4 regions of the Azospirillum sp. UENF 111221 genome follow, and region 2 is predicted to be linked to each of the others. Evidence: riboswitches for the same ligand, from Rfam matches in the RefSeq annotation. Region 2 holds a riboswitch; each other region holds the start of a gene.
The links. A riboswitch is a leader RNA that binds a small molecule or an ion and turns the genes downstream of it on or off. The one in region 2 is predicted to bind thiamine pyrophosphate.
Positions count from the first base shown of each region.

Region 1 (7,686 bases), on a different contig from region 2:
CGGGCTTGGCCGGGGCCGGAGCGGACGGGTTGGCGGCCGGCTTGCCCGCTGCAGTGTTCGGGGCAGAGTTCGGCGCGCTGCCCGGCTTGGCGTCCTGCACCGGGCCGCCGGGAACGACGATCTCGGCCTCCGGCTCGGGCAGTCCGTAATAGGCGGCGGGAGGAATTGTCGGCTGCACCGGCACCAGTTCGGCCATCGCCGGAGCCGACGCCACCCCCAGCAGGAGAAGCGCGGACAGCGATGCGGCGAAGCGGGCGGTCATGACGAGGTAATCCATAGATGGTTGTGGCGGCGAAGCTATCCGCGCCTGCCCCCGTCCGCAAGTCCAACCGCCCGTCCTGTGGCACGAAACAGACACCTGTTGCACAGGACACGCATAGGCAGGCGCCTAGCCGCCGAAGAAGGTCTCGCGCAGCCTCTCGTCCGACAGCGCCGCCACCGGCCCGTCGCCGACGACGCGCCCCAGCCGCAGCAGCACGGCGCGCGGTGCGACCGCCAGAGCGCGGGCAGCACTCTGCTCGGCCAGCAGCACGGCCGTGCCGGTGTCGGCGATGCGGCGGACGGCGGCAAACAGCTCGTCGGCCAGCTTGGGCGACAGGCCGAGCGACGGCTCGTCCAGCAGAAGCAGGCGCGGCCGGCGCATCAGCGCGCGCCCCAGGCTCAGCATCTGCTGCTGGCCGCCGGACAGGCGCCAGGCGCTCTCACGGCTCTTCAGGGCAAGGTCGGGGAACAGGGCGAAGACGCGCTCGACATCCCGTGCGCGGTCGCGTCCGGCGGGCAGGCCGGCGACCTCCAGATTGTCGCGCACGCTCATTCCCGCAAAGACCCGCCGCCCTTCCGGCACATAGCCGATGCCGCGCCGGACCCGCGCCTCGGTGGCGAGGCCGCCGATGTCCGCCCCATCGAAGCGAAGCTCCCCCGCGCCGGCACAAGGCCGAGCAGGGCCTTCAGCAGGGTCGACTTGCCCGCCCCGTTGGCGCCGAGCAGCGCCACCGTCTCCCCCGCCGCAAGGCTCAGCGACACCTCGTCGAGCGCGCTTGCCCCGCCATAGCCGGCGCTCAGGCCGCGGATGGACAGCAGCGCGCTCATGCCGGTACCGCCCGGCCGAGATAGGCAGCGGCCACCGCCGGATCCCGGCGTACGCCGCCGGCCGGCCCGTCATAGATGACCCGGCCGCGGTCGAGGCACAGCACCCGGCCGGCAAGCGGCAACAGGAAGCCCATGTCATGCTCCACCAGCAGGATCGCCACGCCCTCCTGCGCCAGTTCGCGCAGCAGGGCCGCCAGTTCCGCCTTCTCGCCGTCGGTCAGGCCGGCGGCGGGTTCGTCCAGCAGCAGCACCGCCGGCCGGCGGACCAGCGACCGGGCCAGTTCCACCCGCCGCCGCAGCGCCGCCGGCAGCCCGTCGCAGCCCTGGCCGGCGAGGCTGCCGACGCCCAGCCGGTCGAGCGCCCAGCGGGCATGCGCCGCCGCCGTACGGGCGTCGGGATCGATGGCAAGCCGCGCGGCGGCGACCGCCTCCAGCACGCCGGCACCAGTCGGCAAAGCCGCCGCCTGGAAGCTTCGGGCCAGTCCGGCGCGGGCCAGCCGGTCGGCACGCTGCCCGGTGACGTCGCGCCCGCCGAGCCGCACCCGCCCGGCATCCGGCCGTTCCAGTCCCGACAGCAGGTTAATCACCGTGGATTTCCCGGAGCCGTTCGGCCCGATCAGCCCGGTGATGCTGCCCGGCCGCAGCTCCAGCGACACGCCGTCCACCGCCCGCACACCGCCGAAGGACTTGCGCAGATCGTCGACTGCCAGCCCGTCCGGCGAGTTTTGCGGACGCGGCGGCTCCTTCGACTCGACCGAAGCCCGCGTCCGGCGGCTGAACAGGCGGGCCGCGATGCGGTCGAGCAGGCCGGTGAGACCGTCCGGCGCCAGCACCACGGTCGCCAGCAGCGCCACGCCGTAGACGACCAGATAGCCGCGCTCCAGGAAGCGGAACCATTCCGGCAGATGCAGCAACAGCACGGCGCCCAGCACCGCCCCGGCCATCCGTCCCCGCCCGCCGACGATGGCGATGGTGAGGATGGAGACCATGACCGGGAATTCCAGCACCTCCGGCGAGACGACGCGCTGGGTGTGGACGGCGAGCGCCCCGGCAGCCCCGGCGAACAGCGCACTGATGCCGAGGGCGATCAGCCGCAGCCGCCCGACATCGAGCCCCAGCGTTGCCGCCGCCAGCGGGTCGTCGCGCAGCATCGTCAACGACCGGCCAAGCCGACCCCGCGCCAGCCGCCAGCCGATCAGCCCGCCGAGAGCGACCAGCCCCCACACAAGCCCGGCCATCGGCAGCCCGCGCGGCACCGCCCAGCCGAACAGCACCGCGGCCGGCACCCCGGCCAGCCCATTGGAGCCGCCGGTCAGCTCCGGCAGGTTGACGGCCAGCAGATGAAGGACCTGGGCGATGCCGAGCGTCGCCAGGGCGAAGTAATGCGATTCCAGCCGCAGCACCGCCAGACCGACCGGCAGGGCCAGCAGCAGCGGCACCAGCATCGACAGCGGGAAGGTCACCTCGAAACGGAGCCCAAAGCGGCTGCCGAGGATACCAGTCACATAGGCGCCGACGCCGAAGAAGGCGCCCTGCGCCAGCGACAGCGCCCCGCCGAGCCCGAAGACGATCTGGAATCCGAAGGTCGCCAGCGCATAGACCCCGGCGACGGTCAGGACGCGCAGGCCATAGGGGGACGCGAAGGCCAGCGCATAGACCAGCAGGGCAAGCGCGCCAGCGATCAGCGCGACAGTCTCGGCCGGAGAGTGCCGTTCACCCACGGCGCCGCACCGCTTCGCCGAACAGCCCTTGCGGACGCAGCACCAGAATCGCCAGCAAGGTCAGATACAGCGCGCCCAACGCCGCCGGATATGAGAGCACCAACGATACTCCCACCTCGAACAGCGCGATCAACAGCGCCCCCACCACCGCGCCCGGCACGGAGCCCCAGCCCCCCACCGTCACCGCGATGTAGGCCTTGAGGATCAGGTCGCTGCCCGAGGTCGGCGTGACGAAATAGCGGTTGGCCAGCAGCAGCCCGGCCGCGCCGGCACAGGCCGCCCCGATGGCGAAGGTCACCAGGATCATCGTGGTGACCGGCACGCCGCAGGCGCGCGCCATCTCCGGATCCTGCGCCGTGGCGCGCAACCGGCGGCCCAACTGCGTGCGGGCAAACACCCATTGCTGCGCCCCGATCAGCAGCCCCGCCACCGCGACGATGGCAAGCGACTGCTCGGGCACCGCCAACCCGGCGATGTGCAGCGTATCGTCGCCGAACAGCGGCGGTGCGGCGCGCGGCTCCGGCCCGAACAGGATGGCGGCTCCGTTCTGCAGGATGATGCCGACCGCGATGGTGCTGATGAAGACCGAGACCGGCGGCCGGCGGCGCAGCGGCAGATAGGCCGCCAGCGCCAGCAGCAGCCCCAGCGCCGCCATCAGCACCAGAACGACCGGCAGCAGGACGATGCCCGGCAGCGGGATCAGCGGCGCCGCCGCCACCGCCAGCAGCCCGCCGGCCATCACCAGATCGCCCTGGGCGAAATTCACCGCCGAGGTGGCGTTCAGCACCAGAACGAAGCCCAGCGCCACCAGGGCGTAGGCCGCCCCCAGCGCCACCCCGTTGACCAGCAGTTGAAGCGCCGCCATCCGTTCACTTCGCCGCAAGCGTCGGGTCGTCGTACCGCTTCGCCAGCACCGGCACCCGGCTGGCCCCGTCATAGCAGACGATGACGGCGGAATGGGCCATGTTGCCCTTGCCGTCGGACTTGTAAGTCATGGCGAGACCCTGGAACGTCTCGGCGGACAGCGCCTTGCGGATGGCGTCCGGCGACCGGGCGCCGGCCTTCACCGCCTCCAGCACCATGGTCATGCCGTCATACTGGCCGAGCGCGAAAGCGTCCGGCTCTTTGCCAAAGGCGGCACGGTAGGCGTCGGTGAAGGCCTTGACCTCCGGCGTGCCGCCGGAAATCGGCGAGGCCGCGGTCTCTGCACAGACGCCCTTGAGTTCCGCCGGTTCCAGCAGGGCCGCGGTGCTCGGCTGGTGCATGGCGGAGCCGGCGACGATGGGCAGGGTCACGCCGCTGGACGCCGCCTGCCGCAGCAGCAGCGCGGTCGGTCCGGAATGCAGGTGCAGGACCAGCACGTCCGGTTTGGCGGCGAGCGCCTTGGTCAGCACCGGCAGCAGATCCTTGGCCGCCGGATCCACCCCCTCCTCGAAGACGGGCGTGACGCCCAGCGCCTTGAAGGCGGCGTCGAGATGGGCCTTGCCGCTCTGGCCGTAGGCGGTGGTCTGGTAGATGACGGCCGGCTGCCGCTTGCCCAGCTCCTCCACCACATAACGGGCATGGGCGGCCTTGGTGACCGCGTCGCCGGGGAAGAAGCGGAAGACCCAGGGATTGCCCTGCTCGGTGATCGAGGCGGTGCCCGACACGGTGACCAGAGGCAGCTTCAGCTCGCCCGCCAGCGGCAGCATCGCCAGCATCTGGGTGCCGAGCATGCTGGCGGCGACCGCCCCGACCGTGCCGCGGCCGGCCGCGCGTTCCAGCGCCGTCACCGCCGCCTCGGGCGAGGTGCCGGTATCGACGACCTCCGAGGCGATGGCGATTCCGGCCGGCGTCTGCTTCAGCGCTAGGACGGCGCCATTGCGCTGGCTGGTGCCCTCCAGCGACAGGAAGCCGGTCAGCGGCACCAGCACCGGGAAGGACAGCGTGTCGTCGGCACGGGCAGCGGACGACAGGCAGACGGACGACAGGCAGGAGGATGCGGCCAGCAGGCCGATCAGGAGGGGAAGCGCGCGCCGCATGACCGATACTCCTCAACACGCGCCGGCGGTTGGGGCGACGCGGAGGAGACGGGGCGCTTCGCAGCAGCTTTCAGCGGGTCCGTCGGGTTCCGGTCGGCTCCCTTCGCCGGCATGACCCGGATCAGGTTCGATGGGTGTTGTCTCAGCCCCTGCGATTGCCGAACCGGCATCCGCACGGGCACCCCAGCCGTGAACAGGCGGCGAGAGTGTCGCCGCCGGCCCCGTCCTGTCAAGAACCCAACCGGCGGCGCGCCACTATGGTTTCACGATGCAGGATGTAGAGCCCGCTGCCGATGATGACCATGGCGCCGGCCAGGACCGGCACGGTCGGCAGGTCGCCGAACGCCAGCCAGCCGAACAGGCTGGCCCAGACCATGCCGGTATATTCGAAGGGCGCCACCACCGCCGGCGGCGCGCGGCGGAAGGCCTGGGTCAGCAGCACCTGCGCCCCGGCGCCGATGGCCCCGACCAGCGCCATCAACCCCAGCGCGAAGGCGGTCGGCGCCGTCCAGACCGGCACGGCCAGAGCCCCGCTGACCACTGTCGTCGTCAGCAGCAGGTAGAGCACGATGGAGGCACTGGTTTCCGTCCGCGACAGGCCGCGCACGGCCAGGGCCGCCAGCGCATAGAACAGGGCGGCGCACAGCCCGACCAGCACCGGCACCAGCGGCGCCCCGGCCGACGGCTGCGCCATCACCACCACGCCGCCGAACCCGACAACCACGGCGGCCCAGCGGCGCCAGCCCACCGGTTCGCCCAGCAGCGGCGCCGACAGTGCAGTGATGAACAGCGGACCGGCGAAGCTCAGCACATAGACGTCGGCCAGCGGCAATTCGCGGAAGGCATAGAAGAAGCATCCCATGGAGATCAGCCCGGCGAAGGCGCGCCAGACATGCCCCAGGGGCCGCCGCGTCCGCATCGCCGCGATCCCGCCGCCGCAGGTCAGGGTGTAGCCGCCCACCAGCAGGAAGGCGACCAGCGAGCGCACGAACATCAGCTGCGGCACCGGGTAATCGGCGGTCAGGAACTTGATCAGCGTGTCCATCGCCGCGAACAGCAGGATCGCGCCCAGGAAGCAGCCGACGGCATAGGGAACCGAATCGGCCTCGGCAGGCAGCAGGTCGGCGGTTTCGGCGTCGGTCATGAAATCGGTTCGGAACGGCAATGGCGGGAGATGCCCACATTATGGGCAAATGCGCCTGTGTCCCAATGCCGCAACCGCAGGTCTGGTAGGCGCCGGCACTTTCAGGGAGTGGCGTGAAGCGCCCGCTCGCCTCACCGCGTCAGAACCATCACCAGCCGCTCGACCGGCTTATCCTTCACCAGATGCGAGTCGACGATCTCGTCGATGTCCTCAGGGGTTTCCGGCCGGTACCAGATGCCTTCCGGATACACCACCATCAGCGGCCCGGCGGAGCAAAAGCCGAGGCAGCCGGTCATCGCCATGCCGACGTCGGCCAGCCCCTTGCCCTGGATTTTCTGATCCAGCCGCTGCCACAGCGGATGCGCGCCCTTGGCGGCGCAGCTGCCGCGCGGATGGCCGGGCGGGCGCTGCTGGGCGCAGCAGAAGACGTGGTGGCGGAAGGTCTGCGGAATGTCGAGCGGCATCGGTCATGCTCCATAGCCATAAAAATTTTATGGGTAAGAAGCATGCCAGAATGCTGCGTTGCGGCAAGACTTTTGTGACGCTTCCAAGTCCCGGTGCCCATTGGCTTTCTCACATCACGAAACGCTTGGTCGGCAGAGCATTGGCGGTTAAGAATCCCCGGCAAGGGGCAATCCAGGAGATGCCGGTGCTGCTGAGCGGATCGGGGAAGGGCCAGCCGGGCGCGGTGCCGGGCTGGGTCGGGTATGCGCTGCTGCCGGTTCTCAACCTCGTCGCCGCCTTCGTGCTGTCGGGGCTGGTGATCCTGGTGATCGGCGAGAACCCGGTGGACGTGCTGTCGCTGCTGGTGTCGGAGGCCCTGGGATATCCCGAGGCCATCGGCTACACCCTCTATTACACCACCGACTACATCTTCACCGGACTGGCGGTCGCCATCGCCTTCCATTGCGGGCTGTTCAACATCGGCGGCGAGGGGCAGGCCTATCTGGGTGGGCTCGGCGCCGGGCTGGTGGCGCTGGCGCTGACCGGCTGGCCCTGGCCGGTGGTGGCCGTGCTGGCGGTGCTGGCTTCGGCCCTGTTCGGCGCCGCCTGGGCCTTCATCCCGGCGTGGCTCCAGGCCAAGCGCGGCAGCCACATCGTCATCACGACGATCATGTTCAACTTCATCGCCGCGTCGATCATGACCTGGCTGCTGGTGGACGTGCTGATCCGCCCCGGCAGCCAGTCGCCGGAAACCCGCGAGTTCGACCCCGGCGTCTGGCTGCCGTCGATGGACCGGGCGCTCGGCTGGTTCGGCATCGCGATTCCCGCCTCGCCGCTGAACCTGTCCTTCCTCTGGGCGCTGGCCTGCTGTCTGCTGTTCCACATCTTCCTGCGCCGGACCCGCTGGGGGTACGAGCTGCGGACGGTGGGCCGGAACGAACGGGCGGCGGTCTATGCCGGCATCTCGCCGGCGCGCAACATCGTCATCGCCATGCTGATCTCCGGCGCGCTCGCCGGCTTCGTCGGCGTGAACGAGATCCTGGGCGTGCAGCACCGGGTGATCCTGAACTTCACCGGCGGCGTCGGCTTTGTCGGCATCGCCGTGGCGCTGATGGGGCGCAACCATCCGGTCGGGATCATTCTGGCGGCCCTGCTGTTCGGGGTTCTGGCGCAGGGCGGCGGCCAGCTGTCCTTTGAATACCCCACGATCAACCGCGAGCTGGTGATGGTCATCCAGGGTCTGGTCATCCTGTTCGCCGGTGCGATG
Region 1 covers NZ_JBSNCH010000001.1:444,772-452,457, reverse strand. The annotation lists gene ACWPN3_RS02035 (hypothetical protein) at 1-262, opposite strand, end outside; partial or broken gene ACWPN3_RS02030 (ABC transporter ATP-binding protein) at 389-1,089, opposite strand; gene ACWPN3_RS02025 (branched-chain amino acid ABC transporter ATP-binding protein/permease) at 1,086-2,810, opposite strand; gene ACWPN3_RS02020 (branched-chain amino acid ABC transporter permease) at 2,803-3,675, opposite strand; gene ACWPN3_RS02015 (ABC transporter substrate-binding protein) at 3,680-4,831, opposite strand; TPP riboswitch at 4,913-5,027, opposite strand; gene ACWPN3_RS02010 (DMT family transporter) at 5,061-5,975, opposite strand; gene ACWPN3_RS02005 ((2Fe-2S) ferredoxin domain-containing protein) at 6,107-6,439, opposite strand; gene ACWPN3_RS02000 (ABC transporter permease) at 6,619-7,686, shown strand, end outside.
Region 1: linked by a shared signal. The riboswitch ahead of ACWPN3_RS02015 (ABC transporter substrate-binding protein) and the one ahead of ACWPN3_RS16510 (ABC transporter ATP-binding protein) in region 2 are both predicted to bind thiamine pyrophosphate.

Region 2 (7,686 bases):
GATCTCGCCGATCTGCTGGTTCACCACGGTGACCAGCCATTCCTTGTCGCCGGGATTGCGCCGGTCGGTCAGGATCAGGATTTGGGGGCGACGCTTCGACTGCGCTTCGGTCAGGCGCTGTTGCACCTCCACCTGCTTCTTGCACAGTTCCACCATCTCCCGGGTCAGCTCCTCGATCTCGGCATGGAGAGTCTCCTCCTCCCGATGCAGGCGGTGGATGGTGGCATCCAGCTTGTCGAGGTTGTTGCGGACACCGCGGACGCGCTGGCGCGCCTGCGAGACCCGCTGCTCGACGCTCATCAAGATGTTGCCGAGCCAGGCGCCGATGGCGACGATGGCCAGGACGATGATGAAGTTGATCATCATGTGGCGGCACCCGCCTTCGCCCGGGCGGTTGCGGGCGGCGTCGGCACCCCCTTGCCGGCGGCCCTGCCTCCGGCCATCCCACCGGCCCGCGCATCGCCGCGCATGAACGTCTTCTGGAAACCCATTTTGAACGGAAAGGCCACGTCGCACATCTGCTTGGCCTCGTCGAAGCTCGACGCCCAGACCTCGGCCACGTTCGTGCAGCGCCAGATGGGGTTGACCTGCGCCCGCTCGCCGGCGGCGCGGGCAGCGGCCGATGCCTTTTCCTGCGTCACCGTCGCGACGAATTTCATCAGTCCGGCCTGCGGGTCGCCGACCTCATGCACGAACATCGGCGGCTGGTCCGACAGGTCCCGAACCTGTTTTTCCGCCTTGCGGATATCGCTTTCCAGCCGGTTGCGGTCGGAAGACTGGCTGTTCCGACGCTGGACCAGATGGTTCACCCGGTTTTGAAGCTCCTGCGCCTCGGCATGAAGGACGTAGATGCGGTTCTCGATCTGGTCCAGGCCGTTGCTCTTTTCCATGATGTTCGGCAGGAAATCCTTCAGCATCATGGCGACCGGGACGGCAGCCAGCATGATGATGACGATGGCGATCAGGAACAGCGTGGTGTTCGACATCCGCCCGCCCGTTCTCCTACCGCAAATCCCGCCGAAGCCCGCATCACCCGATGCGGAAGCTGCACCGGCGCAGCAGAAGTAAGAATCAACGAACAATCCGACCCCGTCAACGAATCGTCACAGGTTGGTTCGAATTTCGTCGGAATGAGTCGGTCGGCTGCGGGGCAGGACACCTCCACCCTTCAGGACATTGCAATCTCCACCACCCGCTTCACAGCATCCCGCACCGGACCGGGACGCCGTTCGTCGCCCAGCGTGGTGAACCAATGTTCCGGCGGGTTGCGGCCGGCGGCACGGTTCCAGGTCAGGGCGCGCAGCACCGCCTCCGCCTCCGCGGTCGGACGCACGGCGGGATCGATGTCGTTCATCACCGCCCAGATCCCGGCCCAGCAACGCCCGACCGACCACGGGTTATAGCCGCCTCCTCCGACCACCAGCACCCGCGGCGCCAGGGGAAGCAGCGCCGCGACGGCGTCCCACAGGGCAAGGTTGGACAGCTCCAGCCGGCTCAACGGATCCTCGGCCAAGGCATCGGCGCCGGTCTGGATCACCATCGCCTGCGGTCGGAAGGCACGGGCGAGAGGCAGGACCGCCGCCTCCATCACATGCTCCATCTCGCTGTCGTTGAAGCCCGGCGGGACCGGCAGGTTGCGAGCCATGCCGCCGGCGCGGTCCTCCACCTTGCCGGTGTAGGGCCAACGTCCGTCCTCGTGGATGGACACGGTCAGCACCCGGTCGTCGTCGGCGAAGGCTTCCTCCACCCCATCGCCATGATGGGCGTCGAGATCGACATAGAGGACCCGCTCCAGCCCATGGTCCAGCAATTCCAGAATGCCCAGTACCGGCGCGTTGAAATAGCAAAAGCCGCTTGCCCGGTCCCGCCGCGCATGATGCGTCCCGGCGGCCGGCGCATAGACCAGACCGGCGGGCCGGTCGCCGAGAATCCTGGCCGCCTGCAACGCCGATCCGCTGCTGTGGGCCGGCCGCCGGTACATCTCGGCGAAAATGGGATTCTCCAGCTTGCCGAGATTGTGGCGGGCGGCGGTCGCCTCGTCGACCCGCTGCTCGGCCTCCGCCCTCTTCAGCGCGGCGATGTAGTCGGATGTGTGGAAGCGCGCCAGTTCGCGTTCGCTCGCCACATGGGTGTCGAGATAGACCTCGTCCGGCAGCCAGCCCATGGCGCGGCTGAGGTCGATGGCGGTCGACACGCGCGGAATCGCCAGCGGATGCTTCGGCCCATAGGTCGAGCCGCGGTAGATTTCCCCGCCGATGAACAACGGTGTGCGGAAGGGCGTGGTCAGGACGGGCACTCCTAATCAGGTTTCTCCAGATCGGGCAACAGGCCCGGCCTGGAGAAACCTGCGGACTCTATGGTTTTGCAGGTTTCCCGAGCCCGCCCGCCTGTGGGCGGAGTTCGGAAAACCTGCTTAGATGCCCGTCAGAAACTAGGCGCTGCGGCGGTGCGGTCAAGCAGCCCGCTTCCGCATCCCGGAAGCTGCATCCGGCAATGCTTGCGGTCACGGATCGTCCGCGCCTATAGTCGCCGCCTTCACTGGGGGGAGCCGATGGGCGGCTGAGAGGTCCTGTTGCGGGACGACCCCTGGAACCTGATCCGGTTCATGCCGGCGTAGGGATCAGTGATGCGGGACCGCACCCTCTCCATCTCCGCCAGTCCACGATGCATGCCCGCGTGCCTGCGATGACGCCGCTTTCGGTGACCATCTCGCGCGCGCGGCTGACCTATGGCGGCACACTGCTGTTCTCCGAGCTGACGCTGGAGCTGCCGGCCGGGCGGACCACCTGCCTGCTGGGGCCGAGCGGCGTCGGCAAGACCACGCTCCTGCGCATCCTCGCCGGCTTGGCCGAGCCGGAGCCGCCGACCGAGGTGGTCACCGGCGACTGGCAGCCGCTGGCCGGCCGGATCGCCTACATGGCGCAGCAGGACCTGCTGCTGCCCTGGCTGACCGTGCTCGACAATGTCCTGCTGGGCGACCGGCTGCGCCATCGCCGTCCCGACCCGGCACGGGTGGAGCAGGCCCGTGCGCTGCTGGACCGCGTCGGTTTGGCGGGGCGCGAGCGCGACCGTCCGGCCGCCCTGTCCGGCGGGCAGAAGCAGCGCGTGGCGCTGGCCCGCACCCTGATGGAGGACAGACCGCTGGTCCTGATGGACGAGCCCTTCTCCGCGCTCGACGCCATCACCCGGCTGCGTTTGCAGGAAACCGCGGCGGAGACGCTGGCCGGCCGCACCGTCCTGATGGTCACCCACGACCCGCTGGAGGCGCTGCGCATCGGCGACCGACTGCATGTGATGACCGGCCGGCCGGCCATCATGGGACCGGCGCTGGAGCCCTCCGGCCCGGTGCCGCGCCGCGTCGACGATCAGGACCTGCTGGCGCATCAGGCCGAACTGTTGCGGAGGCTGGCGGAATGAAGGCGCTGCTGCGCGGCGCGATCACCCTGCTGGTGCTGGTCGCCGGCTGGCAGGCGCTGGTCTGGGCCACCGGGCTGCCGCGCTACCTGCTGCCCGGTCCGCTGGCGGTGGCGGACGCCATGCAGCGGCAGGCTCCCCTGCTGTTGACCCATGGCCTGACCACGCTGGCCGAGATTCTGATCGGGCTCGTGGCCGGCGTCGTGCTGGGCGGGGTTAGCGCTTTGCTGCTCGCGCGGTTCCGCACGGCGCGGCGCTGGCTGATGCCGCTGCTTCTGGTCAGTCAGGCCATCCCGGTCTTCGCACTGGCGCCGCTGCTGGTGCTGTGGCTCGGCTACGGCATGGCGTCCAAGATCGCCATGGCGGTGCTGGTCATCTATTTCCCGGTGACGACCGCGCTGTTCGACGGGCTGCGGCGCACCGATCCCGGCTGGCTCGACCTTGCCCGCACCATGGGCGCCTCGCCCGCCGCGATCCTGTGGAGCATCCGCCTGCCGGCCGCCCTGCCCGCCTTCTGGTCCGGCGTGCGGGTCGCCGCCGCGGTGGCGCCCATCGGGGCGGTGATCGGCGAATGGGTGGGGTCGTCCTCCGGTCTCGGCTACCTGATGCTGCACGCCAATGCCCGCATGCAGATCGACCTTCTGTTCGCCGCCGTGCTGGTGCTGGGACTTTTCGCCGTCTCGCTTTATGCCGCCGTCGATGCGCTCGCCCGCCGTGCCCTGCCCTGGCAACCCGATACCCAACCTGCCGAAGACGCCAACCCTTGAAGGGGGAGAGACACTCGATGAAGCATCTTTTCACCGCCGGCCTGATCGCCGCCGGCCTGATGACCTCGCTTCCCGCGCTGGCCCAGGACAAGCTGTCCGTGATGCTGGACTGGTTCGTCAACCCGGACCACGCCCCGCTGGTGGTGGCGCAGGAGAAGGGCTTCTTCAAGGATGCCGGTCTCGAGGTCACCTTGACCGCCCCGGCCGATCCCAACGACCCGCCGAAGCTGGTGGCCGCCGGCGGGACCGACATCGCCGTCTCCTACCAGCCGCAGCTGATCCTGCAGGTGGCCGAGGAACTGCCCCTGGTCCGCATCGGCACGCTGGTGTCCACGCCGCTGAACTCCGTCGTCGTGCTGCGCGACGGGCCGGTGAAGACGCTGAAGGATCTGAAGGGCCGCAAGGTCGGCTACTCCATCGCCGGTTTCGAGGACGCTCTGCTGGGCGCCATGCTGGAGAAGCAGGGGCTGAGCCTGAAGGATGTCGAGCTGGTGAACGTCAACTTCTCCCTGTCGCCGTCGCTGCTGTCGGGCCAGGTCGATGCGGTGGTCGGTGCTTTCCGCAACTTTGAACTGAACCAGATGGAGATCGAGAAACACCCTGGCCGTGCCTTCTATCCCGAGGAAGAGGGCGTTCCGCCCTATGACGAGCTGATTCTGGTCGCCCGCAAGGACAAGGCGAACGATCCCCGCTTCAAGCGCTTCCTGGCGGCGGTGGAGCGGGCGACGCTCTACATCCTGAACCATCCGGAGGAGTCGCAGGCCGCCTTCGTCAAGGGCCGGCCCGAACTGAACGACGAGCTGAACCGCCGCGCCTGGGCCGACACGCTACCGCGCTTCGCCCACAGCCCGGCCGCCCTGGATGCCGAGCGCTACACCCGCTTCGCCGAGTTCCTCAAGGCCCGCGGTCTGATCAAGGCCGTGGCGCCGATCGACCAATATGCGGTGGTTGTGAAGTAACCGCCTGCCTTTCCCTTGACCGGCGTTGCCATCGACCCCGGCGGAGCGTTACCTAGAGGGAAACCGCTCCGCCGGCTGATGGTGGACCGATCATAATGTTGGGAGACGCGAGGGCATGCCGATCAAGACCATCCTGCTGCACATGGCCAACGACGACGCCCACGCCAGCCGTCTGGCGGTGGCCGCGGCTTTGGCCAAGCGTTTCTCCGCACATATCCAGGCGCTCTACATCGCCACCCCGGTGTCGATGCCGGCGGGCGCCACCGGCCGCGCCGCGTCTTATGGCTTCATGGCGGAGGCGACCGCAATCGCCCATGAGAATGCCGAGCGGATCGAGCAGGAGGTCCGCAAGTCGCTTGACGGGCTGCCCTACGACTGGACGGTCGAAGAGGGTGACCACGTCGATCTGCTGGCAGAGCGCGCCGCCTATGCCGACCTGATCGTGGTCGCGCAATCCGCGGCGGTGCGGGCCGGCGAGCGGGTGTCTCTGCACCACATCCCCGACCGTTTGCCGCTGGAGACCGCCACGCCGGTCCTGGTCCTGCCGCCGAAGCAGCCGGCGGCGGCGCCCATCGGCCGCCATGTGCTGATCGCCTGGAAGAACACGCGCGAATCCACCCGTGCGGTCCGCGCCGCCATGCCCTTTCTGGAAACTGCGGAATCCGTCACCGTGCTGACCGTGGAGCCGCTCGGGCAACAGAGCAGGGAAGCCGCGACCCTGGTCGAGTGGCTGCACCGCCACGGCATCGCCGCACGTCCGCAATCGGTCATCGCGTCCGGCGGCGAGGTCGGCGACATGATCCTGTCCTGCTGCACCGACCAGGGCGCCGACCTGCTGGTGATGGGCGCCTACGGCCACTCCCGCCTGCGCGAACTGGTTCTGGGCGGGGCGACCCGCACGGTGCTGGACGGGCTGGCCCTGCCGGCGTTGCTGGCACATTGAAGGGGCGCGGGAGGGCTGTCGCCCTCCTGCCCCAAGGACGCACTCAGCCGAAAAGCTGTCCGTGCAGCGCCTGCCAGCTTTCGCGGTCGGGCGCCAGCAGGATGCTGCCGTTCAACAGTCCAGGCCGGTAGGGTGTCCCGTCGATCAGCGCCGAATGGCCGCCCGCCTCGGCATGCAGCAGAACGCCGGCCGCATGGTCCCAGGGCATCAGCCGGTGATAGAGCGAATACTGCGCCCGTCCCTCCAACAGCCGCAGATACTCCTGGGCGGCGCTCGACAGGCAGACGCGCTCCGCCAGCCCGACGCTGCGCTCCTCCAATCTGAGCCTCATCTCCTCGCTGCAGAAGCGCGTGGACAGTGCGCCCACCATCTGCCGCAACGGCACGGCCGGCGCGACATGGACGCGGCGCCCGTCGAGCCAAGCCCCCTGCCCCTTCACCGCCGTCGCCATCCGGCCGTCGACCGGATCGTGAATCCAGCCGGCGATCGTCTCACCCTTGCAGGCAAGCGCGACGATCACCGCGAACATCGGCCGTCCCTGGGCGAAGTTGATCGTGCCATCCACCGGGTCGATGATCCAGACCGGGTCGTCGCCATGGATGCGTTCGAGCACGCGCTCGTCCTCGGATGCGGCCTCCTCCCCGACGACGCGGCTGCCCGGCAGCAGCGCCGACAGCGCCGGGGTCAAGGCCCGCTCCGCCGCCTCGTCCGCCAGCGTGACGAGGTCGGTCGGGCCGGTCTTCTGCCGGATGCCGGCGGCGTCGAGCTTCTGGAAATAGGGCATGATCTCCGTCCGGGCGACGGAGCGGATCAGAATCCGCGACGCAGTCAATGTCGGGAAGCGGGAAACCCGTCATGGTCGATTGGCCCTTTACGGCTTGAGTTCGGAGAGGGTCAGCGCTTTGCCGCCGGCTTGCTGCCGGGCACGCTGTCCAGCTTCAACATAGGATCGCCGCCCTTCGGATCGGTCAGCAGCACCTTGCCGTCCAGTCCGCTGTCCTTCAGCGCCTTCGACAGCGCATCGAAGGTGGCACGGTCGGCCGCGGCGGCGGCGGCTTCCTTGGCCGCATCGGCTGGCGGAGGCGGCACCGGTCCGCCCTGCGCCGGTTGGCGTGGCGCCTTGGGGTCGGGTGGCGGCGGTGGCGGAGGCGCCGCGGCGGTATCCTTCTCGGGCTCCGGCGGCGGCGGTGGAGGAGGAGGAGGAGGCGGTTGCCACAGGCGGAAACAGTCGGTGAAGGTCTGCTGCTTGCACTCCTTCAGCAGACCGGCGGCATCGGGGGCGACGACCTGCGGTTCGTCGGGCGCCACCGACAGCGGCTTCGGCGGCGGAGGAAGCGGGTCTTCAGGCGGGGTTTCCGGTTCTTCCACATAGCCGGGAGGCAGCGGCGTTCCCGGTCGCAACGGCTCCGCCGCCGCCAGTGGCTGGACGAACGCCAGCAACAACGGCAGCGCCGGCATCAGACGGCCGGCACCGGTCAGGATGGTTCGTGAAGGGGAACGGAGCAATTCGGGACCGCGGCGATGGCGAACGGCTCATTATGACCTGCCATCGCAGGCGCCGTCATCCCTCAAGCATGTGTCAAATCACCGTCATGCCGCATCA
Region 2 covers NZ_JBSNCH010000005.1:434,704-442,389, reverse strand. The annotation lists gene ACWPN3_RS16525 (hypothetical protein) at 1-366, opposite strand, end outside; gene ACWPN3_RS16520 (hypothetical protein) at 363-986, opposite strand; gene ACWPN3_RS16515 (acetoin utilization protein AcuC) at 1,169-2,296, opposite strand; TPP riboswitch at 2,532-2,638, shown strand; gene ACWPN3_RS16510 (ABC transporter ATP-binding protein) at 2,686-3,417, shown strand; gene ACWPN3_RS16505 (ABC transporter permease) at 3,414-4,181, shown strand; gene ACWPN3_RS16500 (ABC transporter substrate-binding protein) at 4,199-5,140, shown strand; gene ACWPN3_RS16495 (universal stress protein) at 5,256-6,083, shown strand; gene ACWPN3_RS16490 (inositol monophosphatase family protein) at 6,127-6,867, opposite strand; gene ACWPN3_RS16485 (hypothetical protein) at 6,978-7,541, opposite strand; gene ACWPN3_RS16480 (hypothetical protein) at 7,684-7,686, opposite strand, start outside.

Region 3 (7,686 bases), 2.0 Mb from region 2:
CAGCGCCGAAGGCGAGGCCGAGACGGACGAGGCGGATCAGGACGCCGGCCAGGACGCCGATGAGAGCGTTCTGCCGGTTGCCGCCGAAGCCATCCCCGGTGCCGCCATCTCCGAACCCGAGACCGATTCCGCCGACGCCGAAGGCGACGACGGGGATGAGGATGACGGCGAGGACGAGACCGGCGCCGATGCCGGCGAGCGCAACGGCGATGGCCGCAAGAAGCGCCGCCGCGGCAAGCGTGGTGGCCGTCGCCGGTCGCGCCGCGAGGGTGCGGAAGGCCTGGAGGGCGGCGAAGACGCCGCCGACCAGCAGCCCGACGCCGCTCCGGTCGCTCCGGCCCAGACGGCGCAGGCTCCGGCCGAGGCGAGCGATCTCGACTGGATCCTGGCCGGCGAAGCCGCTCCGGCGGTCGAGGAAGCCCCGGTTCCGGTGACCGCCACCGAACCGCCGGTGGCCGCTCCGGCCGACGCTGCCAAGGCGCCCGCCAGGAAGGCGTCGCGCAAGCGCAAGGCCGCCGCCGAGGCGCCGGTCGAAGCCGCCCCCGCGGCTGCTCCTGCGGTCGTCGCCGAAGCTCCGGCCAAGGGCCGCAAGCGCAAGGCCGCTGCCCCGGTCGAAGCGCCGGTCGAGGCCGTTGCCGAAACCGCGCCGAAGAAGGCGTCGCGCAAGCGCAAGGCCACCGCCGAGGCGCCGGTCGAAGCCGCGCCCGAGCCGACTCCGGCGGCCGCTGCCGAAGCCCCGGCCAAGGGCCGCAAGCGCAAGGCCGCCGCTGCGGTCGAGGCGCCGGCGGAGACCGTTGCCGAAGCCGCTCCGGCCAAGAAGGCGTCGCGCAAGCGCAAGGCTGCTGCCGAGGCCCCGGCCGAAGCCGCGTCCGAGCCCGCGGCAGCCACGCCGGCCCCGGCTCCCGAGCCGGCTGCGGCTGACAACGATGCCGACGCCGATGCCAAGCCGCGCCGCGGCTGGTGGAAGCGGTAAGCCCAACGGCCCAACCGGGACCTCTGGAACGGGAAAAGGCGCCGCAAGGCGCCTTTTCCTTTTCCCGGACGTTATCACCCCTGCCACAGGACAGGTCGGACCATGAGCAAGGCCTTCACCCGCGAGACCGACACGCAGGACGACGACGACCTCGACGATCCGGCACCGTTGCCGCAGGGCTTCAAGAACTACATGACCCCGCCCGGCTTCCAGCGCATGCAGGAGGAACTGCGCCACCTGCTGCGGGTGGAGCGGCCGAAGATGGTGGAGGTGGTGTCCTGGGCCGCCGGCAACGGCGACCGCTCGGAGAATGGCGATTATCTGTACGGCAAGAAGCGCCTGCGCGAGATCGACCGCCGCATCCGCTTCCTGAACAAGCGGCTGGAATCGGCGGTGGTGGTCAATCCGCAGGACCAGAAGAACCGCGAACAGGTCTTCTTCGGCGCCACCGTCACCTATGCCCGCGAGGATGGGGCGGAGAACACCGTCACCATCGTCGGCGCCGACGAGGTCGACCCCGACCGCGGCCATGTCAGCTGGATTTCCCCCATGGCCCGTGCCCTGCTTAAGGCGCGGGAGGGTGATCTGGTGGACGTGCGCACCCCGGCGGGACTGGAACAGGTCGAAGTGCTGGAGATCCGGTACGCCGACTGACGAAGGGGGCGGCGACCCGCCCCCCGCCAGACTTTATTCCGCTGTCGGCTGGTAAATCTCCCCACCCGACTGGCGGAACTTCTCCGACATCTCGGCCATGCCGGACTCCGCGGCGTCGCGGATTTCCTGCGTGATCTTCATCGAGCAGAATTTCGGCCCGCACATCGAACAGAAATGCGCGGTCTTGGCGCCTTCCGCCGGCAGGGTCTCGTCGTGATAGGCCATCGCCGTGTCGGGATCGAGCGACAGGGCGAACTGGTCGCGCCAGCGGAATGAGAAGCGGGCACGCGACATGGCATCGTCGCGCAACCGCGCCGCCGGGTGTCCCTTGGCGAGATCGGCGGCATGGGCGGCGATCTTGTAGGCGATGACGCCGGCCTTAACGTCGTCGCGGTCGGGCAGGCCGAGATGCTCCTTCGGCGTGACGTAGCAGAGCATCGCCGTGCCGAACCAGCCGATCATCGCCGCACCGATGGCACTGGTGATGTGGTCGTAGCCGGGTGCGATGTCGGTCACCAACGGCCCGAGCGTGTAGAAGGGCGCCTCGCCGCACAGCGCCAGCTGCTTCTCGACATTGTGCTTGATCTTGTGCATCGGCACATGGCCCGGCCCTTCGATCATCACCTGCACGTCGCGCGCCCAGGCGATCTTGGTCAGCTCACCAAGCGTCTCCAGCTCGGCGAACTGGGCGGCGTCGTTGGCGTCGGCCTGGCTGCCCGGCCGCAGCCCGTCGCCCATCGACAGCGCCACGTCATAGGTCCGGCAAATCTCGACGATGTCGGCGAAGTGGTCGTAGAGGAAATTCTCGCGGTGATGCGCCAGGCACCATTTGGCGATGATCGAGCCGCCGCGCGAGACGATGCCGGTCACCCGCTTCGCCGTCAGCGGGATGTGGGCCAGCCGCAGGCCGGCATGGATGGTGAAGTAATCGACGCCCTGCTCCGCCTGCTCGATCAGCGTGTCGCGGAACAGCTCCCAGGTCAGATCCTCGGCCCTACCCTTCACCTTCTCCAATGCCTGATAGATCGGCACGGTACCGATGGGAACCGGGGAGTTGCGCAGGATCCATTCGCGGGTCTGGTGGATGTCGGCGCCGGTGGACAGGTCCATCACGGTGTCCGCCCCCCAGCGGATCGACCAGACCATCTTCTCCACCTCCTCCTCGATGGAGGAGGTCACGGCGGAATTGCCGATGTTGGCGTTGATCTTGGTCAGGAAGTTGCGGCCGATGATCATCGGCTCCGACTCGGGATGGTTGACGTTGGACGGGATGATCGCCCGCCCGCGCGCCACCTCGTCACGGACGAATTCCGGGGTGATGAAGTCGGGAATCTCGGCGCCGAAATCCTCGCCGTCCCGGGCAGCCTCCAAGGCGGCGGCGCGACCCAGATTTTCGCGGATGGCGATGTATTCCATCTCCGCGGTGACGATTCCGGCGCGGGCATAGGCCATCTGGGTCACCGCCCCGCCACCCTTGGCGCGCAGCACGCCGTTGTCGGCGGTCTCGACATCGCCGCGCGCCAGGATCCAGTCGCGGCGGTGCTTGGACAGGCCGGTCCGGACGTCGATGGCAACCGACTCGTCGGTGTAGGGACCGGAAGCATCATAGACGGTCAGCTGCGGCTCGCCGCCCGACAGCGCGATCTCGCGCAGGGCGACGCGCAGATCGGGGAAGCGCGTGCCGGGCACGTGGATTTTCCGCGACGACGGCAGCGGGCCGGTCGAAATGCGGATGGCGGTCTCGTTGAAGTCCTTAGGCATTGGGTTTCTCCGTCGGAGGTGGGCGGACAAACCCGGGACTGCGGACGGAGGTGCGGTATCTTCGTGCGGGCCGTTCTCGGAATGGCTTCCCCGGCGTGGCGGGGCCGATACGGCCGGACGGGGCGAGAATCGGCCCGTCACGAGGTCCCTCCCTTCGCCGGTATGACCCGGATCAGGTTCGAAGGGTCACCACGCTGCCGGCTTGCGCAGTGCGCCGCCCGGCCGTTGGTATCTCAGCCCCCTGTCGGGACCCCCCTGGAATGCGGCCCATCCTGCCGCCGACGGACGGTCGTGTCAAAAGGAAAGCGCTGCGGACGATCCGCCTGCCATATTGTGGAAACGCGCTACATCCAGCGTTTCGACCGGACATAGACCATCGGCAGCAACGCCGACAGCAGCATCAGACCCAAGGCGCTGGCATAACCGAAGGGCGACTGGCTGCCGGGCATGTCGGTGAAGTTCATGCCGCCGATGCTGGCGACGAGGGTCGGCGGATAGAGCAGGACGGTCAGGACCGACACGATCTTGACGATCTCGTTCTGCTCGACATTGATCTGTCCCAATGCGGTGTCCAGCGCCAACGCGACCTTTCCCGATAGGAATCGGGCATACTGGTCGAGCCCGCGCAGATCCTGCAGGGTGGTCTTGGCCCAGCGCCGCGTCGCCTTGCCGGCGTTCCAGCCGTCGCCGCGCGCCAGGAAATCGGTCATGCGGGTGAGGCTGGCCAGACTGATCCGCGCCTTGCCGATCAGATGGCCGGCATGGCCGATGCGCTTCAACGTCTGGGCGTCGTCCAGCGTCTCGCCGCGGGAGCGCAGCTTGCGCCCGCGGAAGTAACGGCGGTTCAGCGCATCCATTTCCACCCCGGTCCGCCGCAGCACGACGGAGGTGCGGTCGATCATCCCGTCCACCAGGGCGGCCAGCACCAGCTCGCCGCGGGCGGCGGAGACCTGCCCATGGGTGGCGCGGCGGCGGAAGGCCAGCAGGGCCTGCGGGTCGATGTCGTGGATGGTCACCAGCCGCCGGCCGGCCAGAACGAAGCTGACGGTGGCGATACGCGGCTCGTCGGTGTCGGCCCAGACCAGGGCGGTGACGGTCATGGTCAAGGCACCACCGGCCACGCGCAGACGGCTCGATTCCTCGATCTCCGCCATCTGCTCGCGGGTGGGCAGGCCGGTGCCGATCAGCGCCTCCGCCCGCGCCAGCTCGTCGGGCGTCGGGTTGATCAGGTCCAGCCACACGGCAGTGTCGGGCAGCGTGACCGACACGTCTGCGGCCTCCCTGTCCCAGCGCAGCAGACCGCCGTCATTGACAAAAACATGCAGCAAGTCTGCGCTCCTCGCGTGGCTTTGAACTGAGCTTATCCTTTGCCCATGTGGAACAGCAGGACGGCAACGTGATCGACGGCATCACCCCCGCGCGCTCGCCATTTCCAGCAGACGCACCCCAAACCCTCCATTTACGTCAACCAGTTCGCCATGGGCAATTGCCTGCCCTTCGACACAGACATCGACCGGCGCCTGAACCGGACGGTCCAAATCCAACACGCCCCCATGGATCAGCGCCAGAATGTCGGCTAGGCGTCGTTCCACCGTGCCAACGATGACCGAAAGCGTCACTTCCACCTCAAGCAGGGCGGACATTGCCGGCTTCGCTCCGGCGTCCGCCACCGATGCAGCCATCTGGGGGAGTTGACGGGGGATCTCCAGGTCATCCGGTTCGGAGGCGACGACAACCCGCCAGCACCGCTTGCCGGCACGGAGCCGCCCGGTCACCAGCGAGCGCCCCGCCACCTCGACGCGGACGGCCCCATCGGAGTCGCCGTCGACGGCAAAGACCGTCCCAGCTGCCGCCGCCAGCAGATCGCATAATGGCAGCTGTATCGTACCGACCACAACCTGCACGGTCGTCATGCTGTGCAGCGTCTCCCGCACCAGATGGCGGCGCCACAACGGATCATTGCCGAAGCGTTCTCCGGCAAACATGGACTGAAGCTGTGGGCGCACCGGTTCCAAGAGCCCATAGGGCAGGAGCAGATCCAGGCCACCGCTCCGCCCCTCCAGTTCGACCGCGAGTTGCACGCACATGCAGCCGCAAGACGGTCGGGCGATGGTCGCAAAACGCGGGGATGTTTCGATGCGGTCCGCATCGAAACGCACCGTGCCCACCGGCTGGAAAGCCGCTCCGAGGTCGCCCAGCAGCCGGTGGGCCATCCCCATCGCCAACTCAAAATCAAATTTGCTGAGAGTGCGCGACGGAATGCGCAGGCAAACATCGGCCGGATCGCCGCCGAGCAAGGCTTCTCCCAACGCCTCGACAAAGGCCCGGTCGATGGCGAGCAGTCCGTAATCGTCCCAGGGATCCGCACGAAACGGGATCAGCGGCCGTTCGCCCGTCTCGTCATCGATCCAGTCGGCAAAGCGCACCGACCGCATGCTCATCAGAGCCACATCCACAGACGCACCGCTATGGGCGCGCAGGGAGGTGGCAAGCATGCGCACGAAACGGTCGATCACCACCTCGAGCATCGGCAGGCGGTCTACCGAAACCCGCCTGTTCTGGAGCAGGGCCGCCAGGCCCGATGACAGAACCGGCGGGGTCCAGCCTGCCTCCGCATCCTGCGCCGGTGGGCTGGGCCCGACGACGGTATCCATGGGGGCGGTTTCCACGGGGCGGCATCGGCGGCAACGCGAAGCGCGTTTTGCCGGTCCGGTGCCACATGGTCGAGAATACGGGCGAGGGCCTCCGCCCCGACGGCGGACTTCCGCAGACTCGGCCATCGTCAGCACTTGGTCGAGAACCGCGAGCGCGGCGGGGGATGGCCGACGTGTGCGCGACAGGCAGCGCACCACAAGCGGCTGAAGCTGGTCGTCCAACGCCATCAGCGCCTCGGCCGCCACTTCAGCTGGAAGAGCGGACAGCACCGCAGCAATGGTCTGGGGCGCCTCGCCACCGAGAAGACGGGCAAGCCGGTCAGCCGGCACAGTCCGCAAACCGCACAAGGGAACTCCGTCCGCCGCCATGCCGGCCTCCCAGGCAGTTCTGCGCAGAGTGGATCCCGAATGGCCCTGCCAGAGATTCGGGTCCTGGCGAATGCTCACCGCCGACCACGAGAGCAGGCGGAACACCAAAAGTCTAGACGATACGACCGCCGCGACGTGGCTTTTCGGGCGGTTTGGCGGGCGCGGCCTTCCCCCCGTCATCGAGGTCCAGCATCGCGCCCTCGTCCTTCAGCGCCTGTTCCAGCTTGCGGCGGAAGGCGCCGCCATCCCGCTTGGCGTCGAGGAAATGGCCGACAGCCTCCTTCGCCGCGTCGCTGTCATAGGGGACCTTGCCCAGAGCGGCCAGCCGGGCACGCTCCACCAGCTTCGGGTCCATCTTCTCGCGGATGGCCTTCATCTGGCGGAGCAGGTCCTTGCGCAGGTCGTTCATCGGGTCCCCATAAGCAGCGTCAGGCCTTGCCGATCAGGGTGCCGGCGCCACCCTCGGTGAAGATCTCAAGCAGCAGCGCATGCGGCACGCGGCCATCCAGGATAACAGCGGCATCGACGCCCTGCTCCACCGCACCGATGCAGGTCTCGATCTTCGGGATCATGCCGCCGGACGCGGTGCCGTCGGCGATGGCCTTGTGGGCATCCTCCAGCGACATCTTCTCGATCAGCTTCTTTTCCTTGTCGAGCACGCCGGCGACGTCGGTCAGCAGGAAGAAGCGCGCCGCCTTCACCGCCGCCGCGACCGCGCCGGCCGCCGTGTCGGCGTTGATGTTGTAGGTGTCGCCATTCACGTCGAAGCCGACCGGCGCGATCACCGGGATGATGTCCGACTGGGCGAGCGCATGCAGGATCTGCGGGTTGACCTTGTAGGGCTCGCCGACGAATCCCAGGTCCAGCACCCGCTCGATGTTGCTGTCGGGATCGCGCTGGACGCGCTCCAGACGGCGGGCGGTGATCAGGTTGCTGTCCTTGCCCGACAGACCGACGGCACGGCCGCCGGCGCTGTTGATGGCGGCGACGATCTGCTTGTTGATGGAGCCGGCCAGCACCATCTCGACCACCTCGACCGTCTCCTTGTCGGTGACGCGCAGGCCGTCGATGAAGCTGGACTTGATCTTCAGACGCTCCAGCATCTGGCCGATCTGCGGCCCGCCGCCATGGACGACCACCGGGTTGATGCCGACCTGCTTCAGCAGGACGATGTCACGCGCGAACAGCTCCGCCAAGCTGGCGTCGCCCATGGCGTGGCCGCCGTACTTGATGACGAAGGTGCTCCCGGCATAACGGCGCATGTAGGGCAGCGCT
Region 3 covers NZ_JBSNCH010000005.1:2,410,890-2,418,575, reverse strand. The annotation lists gene ACWPN3_RS26235 (Rne/Rng family ribonuclease) at 1-973, shown strand, start outside; gene greB (transcription elongation factor GreB) at 1,076-1,627, shown strand; gene thiC (phosphomethylpyrimidine synthase ThiC) at 1,661-3,388, opposite strand; TPP riboswitch at 3,521-3,655, opposite strand; gene ACWPN3_RS26220 (magnesium transporter CorA family protein) at 3,733-4,716, opposite strand; gene ACWPN3_RS26215 (FliM/FliN family flagellar motor switch protein) at 4,798-6,042, opposite strand; partial or broken gene ACWPN3_RS26210 (hypothetical protein) at 6,181-6,411, opposite strand; gene ACWPN3_RS26205 (hypothetical protein) at 6,524-6,820, opposite strand; gene argB (acetylglutamate kinase) at 6,840-7,686, opposite strand, start outside.
Region 3: linked by a shared signal. The riboswitch ahead of thiC (phosphomethylpyrimidine synthase ThiC) and the one ahead of ACWPN3_RS16510 (ABC transporter ATP-binding protein) in region 2 are both predicted to bind thiamine pyrophosphate.

Region 4 (7,686 bases), 1.9 Mb from region 2:
GCTTCCGACATCTTCGGCGGGTTGGCCGGGCCGTCCACCTTCTTGCCGTTCAGCACCATGTAGTAGCTGGTGGCCTGCCCGCCCTTGACGTCGGCCTTCACCTCGATCTTGCCGAAGCGCGACTTGTAGAGGCCGGCATCCTGTTCGCCGTCCGGCGCGCCGCCGGGCAGCGAGCGGAAGGAGATGGCGGCGCAGGAGGGTGGGTCCTTGGCCTCGGCCGGGGCGGCGGCCAGAACGGCGAAACCGCCGGCCAGCAGCAGGGCGGCGGGCACGGACAACAGACGGGCAGACAGCATCGAAAAGCCCTTTCGAACCGGTTGAAACGTCATTTCGGCATCACGCAGAAGGTGGTCTGCTGCATCAGGGCACAGTCCTTCTCGACACCGCCGTCCAGCATCGACACCTCGACCTGGGTGATGACCAGGGTGCGGCCCGGCTTCACCACGCGGGCGCGGGCGATCATGACGTCGCCCTTGGCCGGCGACATCAGGTTGATCTTGAACTCCACCGCCAGCACTTCCGCCCCGGCCGGCATCAGGCTCAGGGCCGCATAGCCGCCGGCATTGTCGGCCAGCGTGCTGACCATGCCGGCATGGAAGAAGCCGTGCTGCTGCGTCAGGTCGGCACGGAAGGGCAGACGCATCTCGCAGAAACCCGGCTCCATCGCCGCCAGTTCGATGCCGAGCGTCTTGCAGATCGGCTGCTGTTCAAAGGACGCGAAACAGCGCGCCTTCCAATCGGGAGTGCGGGGTTCAAAGGTGGCGGGCAAGGCAAGGGTCTCCGGCAGAGGGGTGCCAAGGGGGGAGTGCCAAGGGAGGCGGTGCGCCACAGCCTGCGTCAGCCGCCCCGCAGGATCAAGCGGCCGAACGGAGTGCGCGTCACCTTGCCCACCACCTTGCCCACCCTGGCCGCCCCGGCGGCCTATGACCGACCGCCGTCAGCCGCCGATCAGGCCCATCTGCGGGCTGGACGGTTCGGCATGGGCGCGCATCGGCATGCGGCCGGCCAGATGGGCGGCGCGGCCGGCATTGACCGCGTCGCGCATCGCCGCCGCCATCCGCACCGGATCGCGCGCCTTCGACACCGCGGTGTTCAGCAGGACGGCGGCGCAGCCGAGCTCCATCGCCAGCGCCGCGTCGGACGCGGTGCCGATGCCGGCGTCCAGCACCACCGGCACCGGGCTGCGGGCGCAGATCGTCTCGATGGCGTGCGGGTTGCGGATGCCCATGCCGGACCCGATGAAGGCCCCCAACGGCATCACCGCCGCGGCCCCCAGGTCGGCCAGCTTGCGGCAGGTGACGGGGTCGTCGTTGCAGTAGGGCAGCACGACGAAGCCGTCATTCACCAGCTCCTCGGTCGCACGCAGCAGTTCCTCCACGTCGGGATAGAGCAGGTCGCGGTCGCCGATGACCTCGAGCTTGATCCAGGGGGTGTCCAGGGCCTCGCGCGACAGCTGGGCGGTCAGCACGGCTTCCTTGGCGGTCATGCAGCCGGCGGTGTTGGGCAGCAGCCCGACCGGCCCGGTCGGCCGCCCGGCGGTGGCGCGGGCCAGCACGTCGACGAGGCTTTCCGAATAGCCGTCCAGGCTGATGCGGCGGATCGCCAGCGTGACCAGTTCGCTGCCGCTGGCCGCCAGCGCGTCGAGCATCACCTGCTGGTTCGGATAGCCGGCGGTGCCGAGGAACAGCCGTGAGCCGAGGCAACGCCCGGCGATGGTGAGGGTGTCGGGTTGGGACATGGGGGGAGCCTTTTGATAAGGCCCTCCCGCGCAAGCGGTCCGGGGATACTCCCCCTCTCCCCGGGGGGAGAGGGGATCCTTCCCGGGCTGGTCGCGGGAGAGGGAAATTCAGGGTCAGCCGCCCTGGATCGGGCGGACGATTTCCAGGCTGTCGCCGGGCTGGAGCAGGGTCTCGGGCCAGCGCCGCCGTGGGACCACGGCGCCGTTCAGGGCAACCGCGACGCCCTTCGCGCCCTCGGCGATGCCGCGCCCGGCCAGGAACTCGGCGACGGAGGCGGCGGACAGCGGCTCTTCGCGGCCGTTGACGCGGATGGCTTCACGTGAAACGGCGCTCATGCGGCGGCTCCCGCGGCAACGAAGCGGTCGGCGGCGAAGGGGCGCAGCAGCGGGTCGGTCTCGCCGGTCAGCACCAGGCGGGCGATGCCGTCGGCGGTCACCGGGGTCAGCAGGATGCCGTTGCGGTGGTGGCCGGTGGCGTGGATCAGGCCGGGAATGCCGCTCTCGCCCAGGATCGGCGCATCGTCGCGGCTGCCGGGACGGAAACCCGCCCAGGCTTCCTCGATGGGCAGTTCGGCGATGCCCGGCAGCGCCCGCCACGCCCCCTCCAGCAGGGCGAACTGCCCGCCGGCGGTCAGACGGTCGTCGAAGCCGCGCTCCTCCGTCGTGGCGCCGATCAGCAGCCGGCCGTCCAGCCGCGGGATCAGGTAGGTGCCGGGCGTCCACACCACATGGCGCAGCAGCGGCAGACGGGGGTCCATGCGCAGGCAGACCATCTGCCCCTTCACCGGACGCACCGGCGGCTTCGCGGCGGGCGGCAGCCCAGGCACGCCGGCCGACCACGCCCCGGCGGCCAGCACCACCCGGTCGGCCCGATGCAGCGTTTCGGCAACCCGCACCCCCACGGCGCGGCCGCCCTCCACCGCCAGCGCCACCTCGCCGCATTGCTCGTGCAGGCGGGCGCCGGCAGCCACGGCGGCGCGGCGCAGGGCGGCCGCGACCTTGCGGTTGTCGACCTGATGGTCGCCGGCACAGAACAGGGCGCCGGCGACACCCGGTTGCAGGAAGGGTTCGCGCCGCCGCACCTCGGCCCCGCTCAGCCACTCCACCGGCAATCCAAGATCGCGCTGGAAACCGTGCAGGAAGCGGACCTTCGCGGCATCGTCGGCGGTCAGCGCGATGACCATCGTGCCCTCGCTGCGCAAATCGACGGCCATGCCGCTCGCCGCCTCGAGAGCGCGGGCGAAGTCCGGCCACAGGGCCTGCGACGCGCGGGTCAGCGGCAGCAGCCCCTCCTCGCCCGGCTCGGTTTCGACGCAGGCGGCCAGCATCCCGCCGGCGGCATGGGTGGCGCCGCGCCCGGCCTCCCCCCGCTCGAAGACATCGACCCGGCAGCCGGCCGACGCCAGCCTCCAGGCGATGGCGAGGCCGATGCAGCCGGCGCCGACGATGGCAATGGAGGGACGGAGTCCGGATTCAGAAACGGAAAAAGAATGTGATTCTGGCGCATGGATCATGCGGCGGCTCCCTTCGCTGGAATTACCCAGACAGGTTCGATGGGTGTGTTCTCAGCCGCGCGACCACCGCACGGCACCCCAGGCCTATGGATTGCCTTATGCCAATCTTCCGCTGGCCCCACAAGCGGAATCGACCGTTGCCCGGCTTCGCCACCCAAGGCCGCCGTATCAGCCCACAGCTTCAGCCCGGCCTGAACCTGACGATGGATGCGGCGACAGGCCGCAGCCGGATACGGAGTTCCCCCGACAGGAAACGCTACCAATCGGCAGCTAGATTGTCGGCAAAATGAGCCATACCCGGGCACTCACAGCCGCAAACGGGCACCGCCGGTGCGCGGAATGAACAACGAAGACGACCGAGGATTCGCCAGCATGCTGTCTTTCTTCCGCTCGGACTCTCCGACCGCCCCCGTTTCCGGCACCCCGGCTGGCGGGCCCGAAGCGGCAGCGCACGCCGCCGGACCGGCGGAACAGCCGATCCGCAGCCTGTGCCTGCCGGCGGAGCGGATCGGTGCCGCGGCGCTGGAGGGGCTGACTTTCGCCGCCGGGGCACCGGCGCTGGTCGTCGGCTTCGTGTCGCCGCATGTCGATTTCGCCGCCACCGCGCGGGCGGTCCGCTCCGCCCTGCCGGCGGCGACCCAGCTGGTGCTGGTCTCCAGTGCGGGCGAGCTGTGCGCGGCCGAGGGCCAGCCGCTCTACCGCAAGGCCGGCGACCGCTGGGACAGCGTGGTGCTGCAATCCTTCAGCCCACGCCTGCTCGCCGGGGTCAGCATCCAGTCGGTCCCGCTGCATTGCGACGACCTGCGCGGCGGCCGGCCGACCCGCGACGTGCCGGCCAGGGTGGAGGCGATCCGCGGCGAACTCGACCGCATCCGCGTCCCCTTCCCGGTCGACAGCCATGACACGGTGGCGCTGACCTTCATCGACGGGCTGTCGGCCAGCGAAAGCTGGTTCATGGAGGCGGTCTACCGCTCCGGCCATTTCCCCTGCCTGTTCATCGGCGGCTCGGCCGGCGGCAAGCTCGACTTCCGCAACACCCATCTGTTCGACGGCCAGCGCGTGCTGGAGAACGCGGCGGTGACGGTCTTCCTGAAGATGGCACCCGGCATCCGCTACGGCATCTTCAAGTCGCAGAATTTCCGGCCGACCCAGACCCGCTTCGCCGTGGTCGACGCCGACCCGATGCGCCGCATCGTGCGCAGCGTGATCGACCGCGACGGCTTCGAGGTCGTCGGCTTCATCGACGCGCTCGCCAAATCCCTGCGCTGCAAGCCGCAGGAGCTGCCGGGCAAGCTGGCCAAGAACACCTTTGCCATCGAGATGGAGGGGGAGCTGTTCGTCCGCTCCATCTCCGGCTTCGATTTCGAGAAGGGGGAGGTCGCCTTCTACTGCGACGTCAATCCCGGCGATTCGCTGTGCCTGGTGGAGGCGACCGATTTCGTCCGCCAGACCGAGGACGACCTCTCGGCCTATCTGCGCGGCAAGCCGCGTCCCCTCGGCGCCATCCTGAACGACTGCATCCTGCGCCGGCTGAACAACCCCGACCAGCTGTCGCGCGTCCATGCCTTCGACGGGCTGGCCGCCGCCGGCTTCTCCACCTTCGGCGAGCTGCTGGGCATCAACATCAACCAGACCCTGTCCGCACTGATGTTCTTCGAGGTGCCGCCCGGCGCCGCGTTCAGCGACGACATGGTCGACCGGTTCGCGGTGCATTACGCCCGGTTCCAGAGCTATTTCATCGCCACCCGCTACAACCGGCTGGAGCTGCTGAGCCGCATCCGCAACAGCGTGATCGAACGGATGCACAGCTATCTCGACGCGCTGGTGACGCTGACTGGCGGCGTGCAGGAGACCGCCAGCTATGCCGCGCGCATCGGCGGCTCGATGTCGGCGATCGAGGCGACGCTGAACCGCCACGCCACCCTGTTCGACGGCCACGCCGACCGCAAGGAGGCGCTGGTCCGCGAATTCAACCAGCTGTCCACCGTGGTGAAGAGCATCGAGAAGGTGCTGGCGGTGATCGACGGCATCGCCAGCCAGAACCAACCTGCTGGCGCTGAACGCCACCATCGAGGCCGCCCGCGCCGGCGAGGCGGGCAAGGGCTTCGCCGTGGTGGCGGCCGAAGTGCGCAAGCTGGCCAACGACACCAAGCAGACGCTGGCCGACACCCGCCGCGCCATCGACCAGGTGGTGACCTCCGTCCGCTCCGTCGGCGGCCAGCTCGACGACACCAGCGCCCGCATGGACGAAGCCGCCACCGCCTCGCAGGAGTTGCAGACCGACATCCATGCGGTGATCGACGAGGTGGAGGGCGCCCAGAAGGCCATCGAAGACCGCCTGTCCGACATGAACGACCATGCCCGGCGCATGGAGGACATCAACCGCTACATCGCCTTCCTGAAGCAGCTCGACCGGGCGGGGTGAGCGGGCGGGGTGAGCGGGCGGCGTCCCGGCGCCTCACCCCAAGAACCCGTGCAGGAACCAACGCGGGGGCTCGTCGGGCCGGTACAGGCCGGCGCGGAACAGCCAGAAGCGCCGGCCGCCGTCATCCTCGACCCGGTAGTAGTCGCGCACCGCCAGCCCCAGCGATCCTTGCCCGCGCCACCATTCGCATTCGATCCGCTCCGGCCCCTCGGCCCGGCGCACACGGTGTGGCACGCCGCGCCAGACGAACAGCAGCGGCGGGTCGTCGGGCAGCGGGGCGGTGGCCTCCACCGGCTCGGGCGGGGTCAGCAGGCGCAAGGGGCGCACCTGCCCGGCCGGCCAAGGCTTCGGCGCCGGCAGGCGCTCCATCGGCGGATGCGGCGCCACGCAGCGCTCCGGCAGCCAGCTTTCCCGCGGCACCAGCCGCAGCACCGCCCGTTCCCCCAGCCGCAGCGCCAGCCGGTCGACCAGCTCGGCCAACTTGTCGTCATTGCCTTCCTCACCGCCCTCCTCCCCGTCGATTGCGGTCTGGACGGCGGACAGCGGTCCCGTCTCCGTCGCCGACAGCACCAGGGTTTCCAGCCCCGGCCCCGGCTCGATCCGTTCCAGCAGAGGGGCGAACAGCCGGGCAAGCGCCGCCGGGTCGCGCGCCGGGCGGCTGGTGCCGAGCGTCAGGCTCTGCGGGTCGTCGTCCACCCGCTGGTCGGTGCGGTGGGCGTCCAGCCGCAGCCGGCGCGCCCCCTGCCCTGCCGCCTCCAGCCCCTTGCATAGCCTCCCCAGCAGATGGCGCAGCGCCCCGGCAATCGATTCGGGCGTGGCGATCGGCTCGGCGAAGGTCAGGCGCTCGCGATGGTCCGGCACCGGCCGGCGCGGGGAGATCGGCTCGTCCAGCCGGCCGAAGGCCTGATCGTACCGTTGCATCAACCTGGCTCCGAACCGCGCCGCCAGCCCCGCCCGCGGCATGGCATGCAGGTCGCCGATCCGGCGCAGGCCCAGCGCGTGCAGCCCCTCCACAATCTCCGCCGGCAGCCGCAGGGCGGCGAGCGGCAGACCATCCAACGCCTCGCGACGCCGCTGCTCCGGACTGCCGAACCGCACCAGCCCCCAGGCGGCGGCCGGGGTGTCGGCGATGGCGGCGCGGGCGGCGAAACCGGCGGCGCGCAGCCGGCCGGTGAGGTCGGCGGCCAGCGCCGGCTCGCCCTCAAAGAGATGGGCGCAGCCGGTGATGTCGATCACCACCCCGTCCGGCTCGTCCGCCGCGGTCCAGGGGCTGTAGCGCCGCGCCCAGTCGGCGATGCGGCCGAGCAGGGCCGCATCGGCCTCCGGCGTCGCCTCCGCCACCTCCAGCGCCGGTTCCAGCGCACGGGCATCGCTGAGGGTATGGCCGGGAGCGATGCCCAGCATCGCCGCCGCCCGGTTGACCGCGACCACCACCCGCCGCTGGCGCTCCGTCCGCAGCAGGACGAAGGGGCGTGCGCGCAACTCCGGCGGCATGAGCCGTTCCCGCGCGTCGGTCGGCAGGCGCGGCAGCCACAAAGCGAGGATGCGGCGCTTGGGTCTCTCCGCCCGGCGGAACAATCCCCTCTCCCCCCGATCCTCTCCCCGGGGGGAGAGGGGGACAAGGGCGGGTGGGGAGGGGGATGCGTCATAAGAAACCCGACAATCAGGAACAAACAAAGAACATCTTAGCGCCGGCTTGGCTGCAAGGGGAGTCCCTCCTTTGGGGTCATCTTGCCGAAACGATCAGCAATGCCGACATTCCATCAATGACCCCACCTCTCCCATCGCTCGCCATTCGACTGACGCCGCTCCTTCTCCTGCTGGCGACAAGCGCCTGCGCGCCGACGGACCTGCGCGACGACAATCCCGGCCGCGCCCAGGCCTTTCCACCCGTCTACAACCAGACGGTCGTTCCCGGCGGGGGCGAGCGAAGAACCTGGAGCCAGATCCAGGCGGAGCAGTCGCGGACCGGCTCCAGGTCCGCCGCCACGGCACAGTCCCGCAAAACC
Region 4 covers NZ_JBSNCH010000005.1:2,315,342-2,323,027, reverse strand. The annotation lists gene ACWPN3_RS25750 (hypothetical protein) at 1-296, opposite strand, end outside; gene ACWPN3_RS25745 (PaaI family thioesterase) at 326-769, opposite strand; gene ACWPN3_RS25740 (thiazole synthase) at 938-1,738, opposite strand; gene thiS (sulfur carrier protein ThiS) at 1,853-2,074, opposite strand; gene thiO (glycine oxidase ThiO) at 2,071-3,252, opposite strand; TPP riboswitch at 3,244-3,343, opposite strand; partial or broken gene ACWPN3_RS25725 (FIST signal transduction protein) at 3,460-4,803, shown strand; gene ACWPN3_RS25720 (methyl-accepting chemotaxis protein) at 5,300-5,677, shown strand; gene ACWPN3_RS25715 (Y-family DNA polymerase) at 5,711-7,255, opposite strand; gene ACWPN3_RS25710 (hypothetical protein) at 7,444-7,686, shown strand, end outside.
Region 4: linked by a shared signal. The riboswitch ahead of thiO (glycine oxidase ThiO) and the one ahead of ACWPN3_RS16510 (ABC transporter ATP-binding protein) in region 2 are both predicted to bind thiamine pyrophosphate.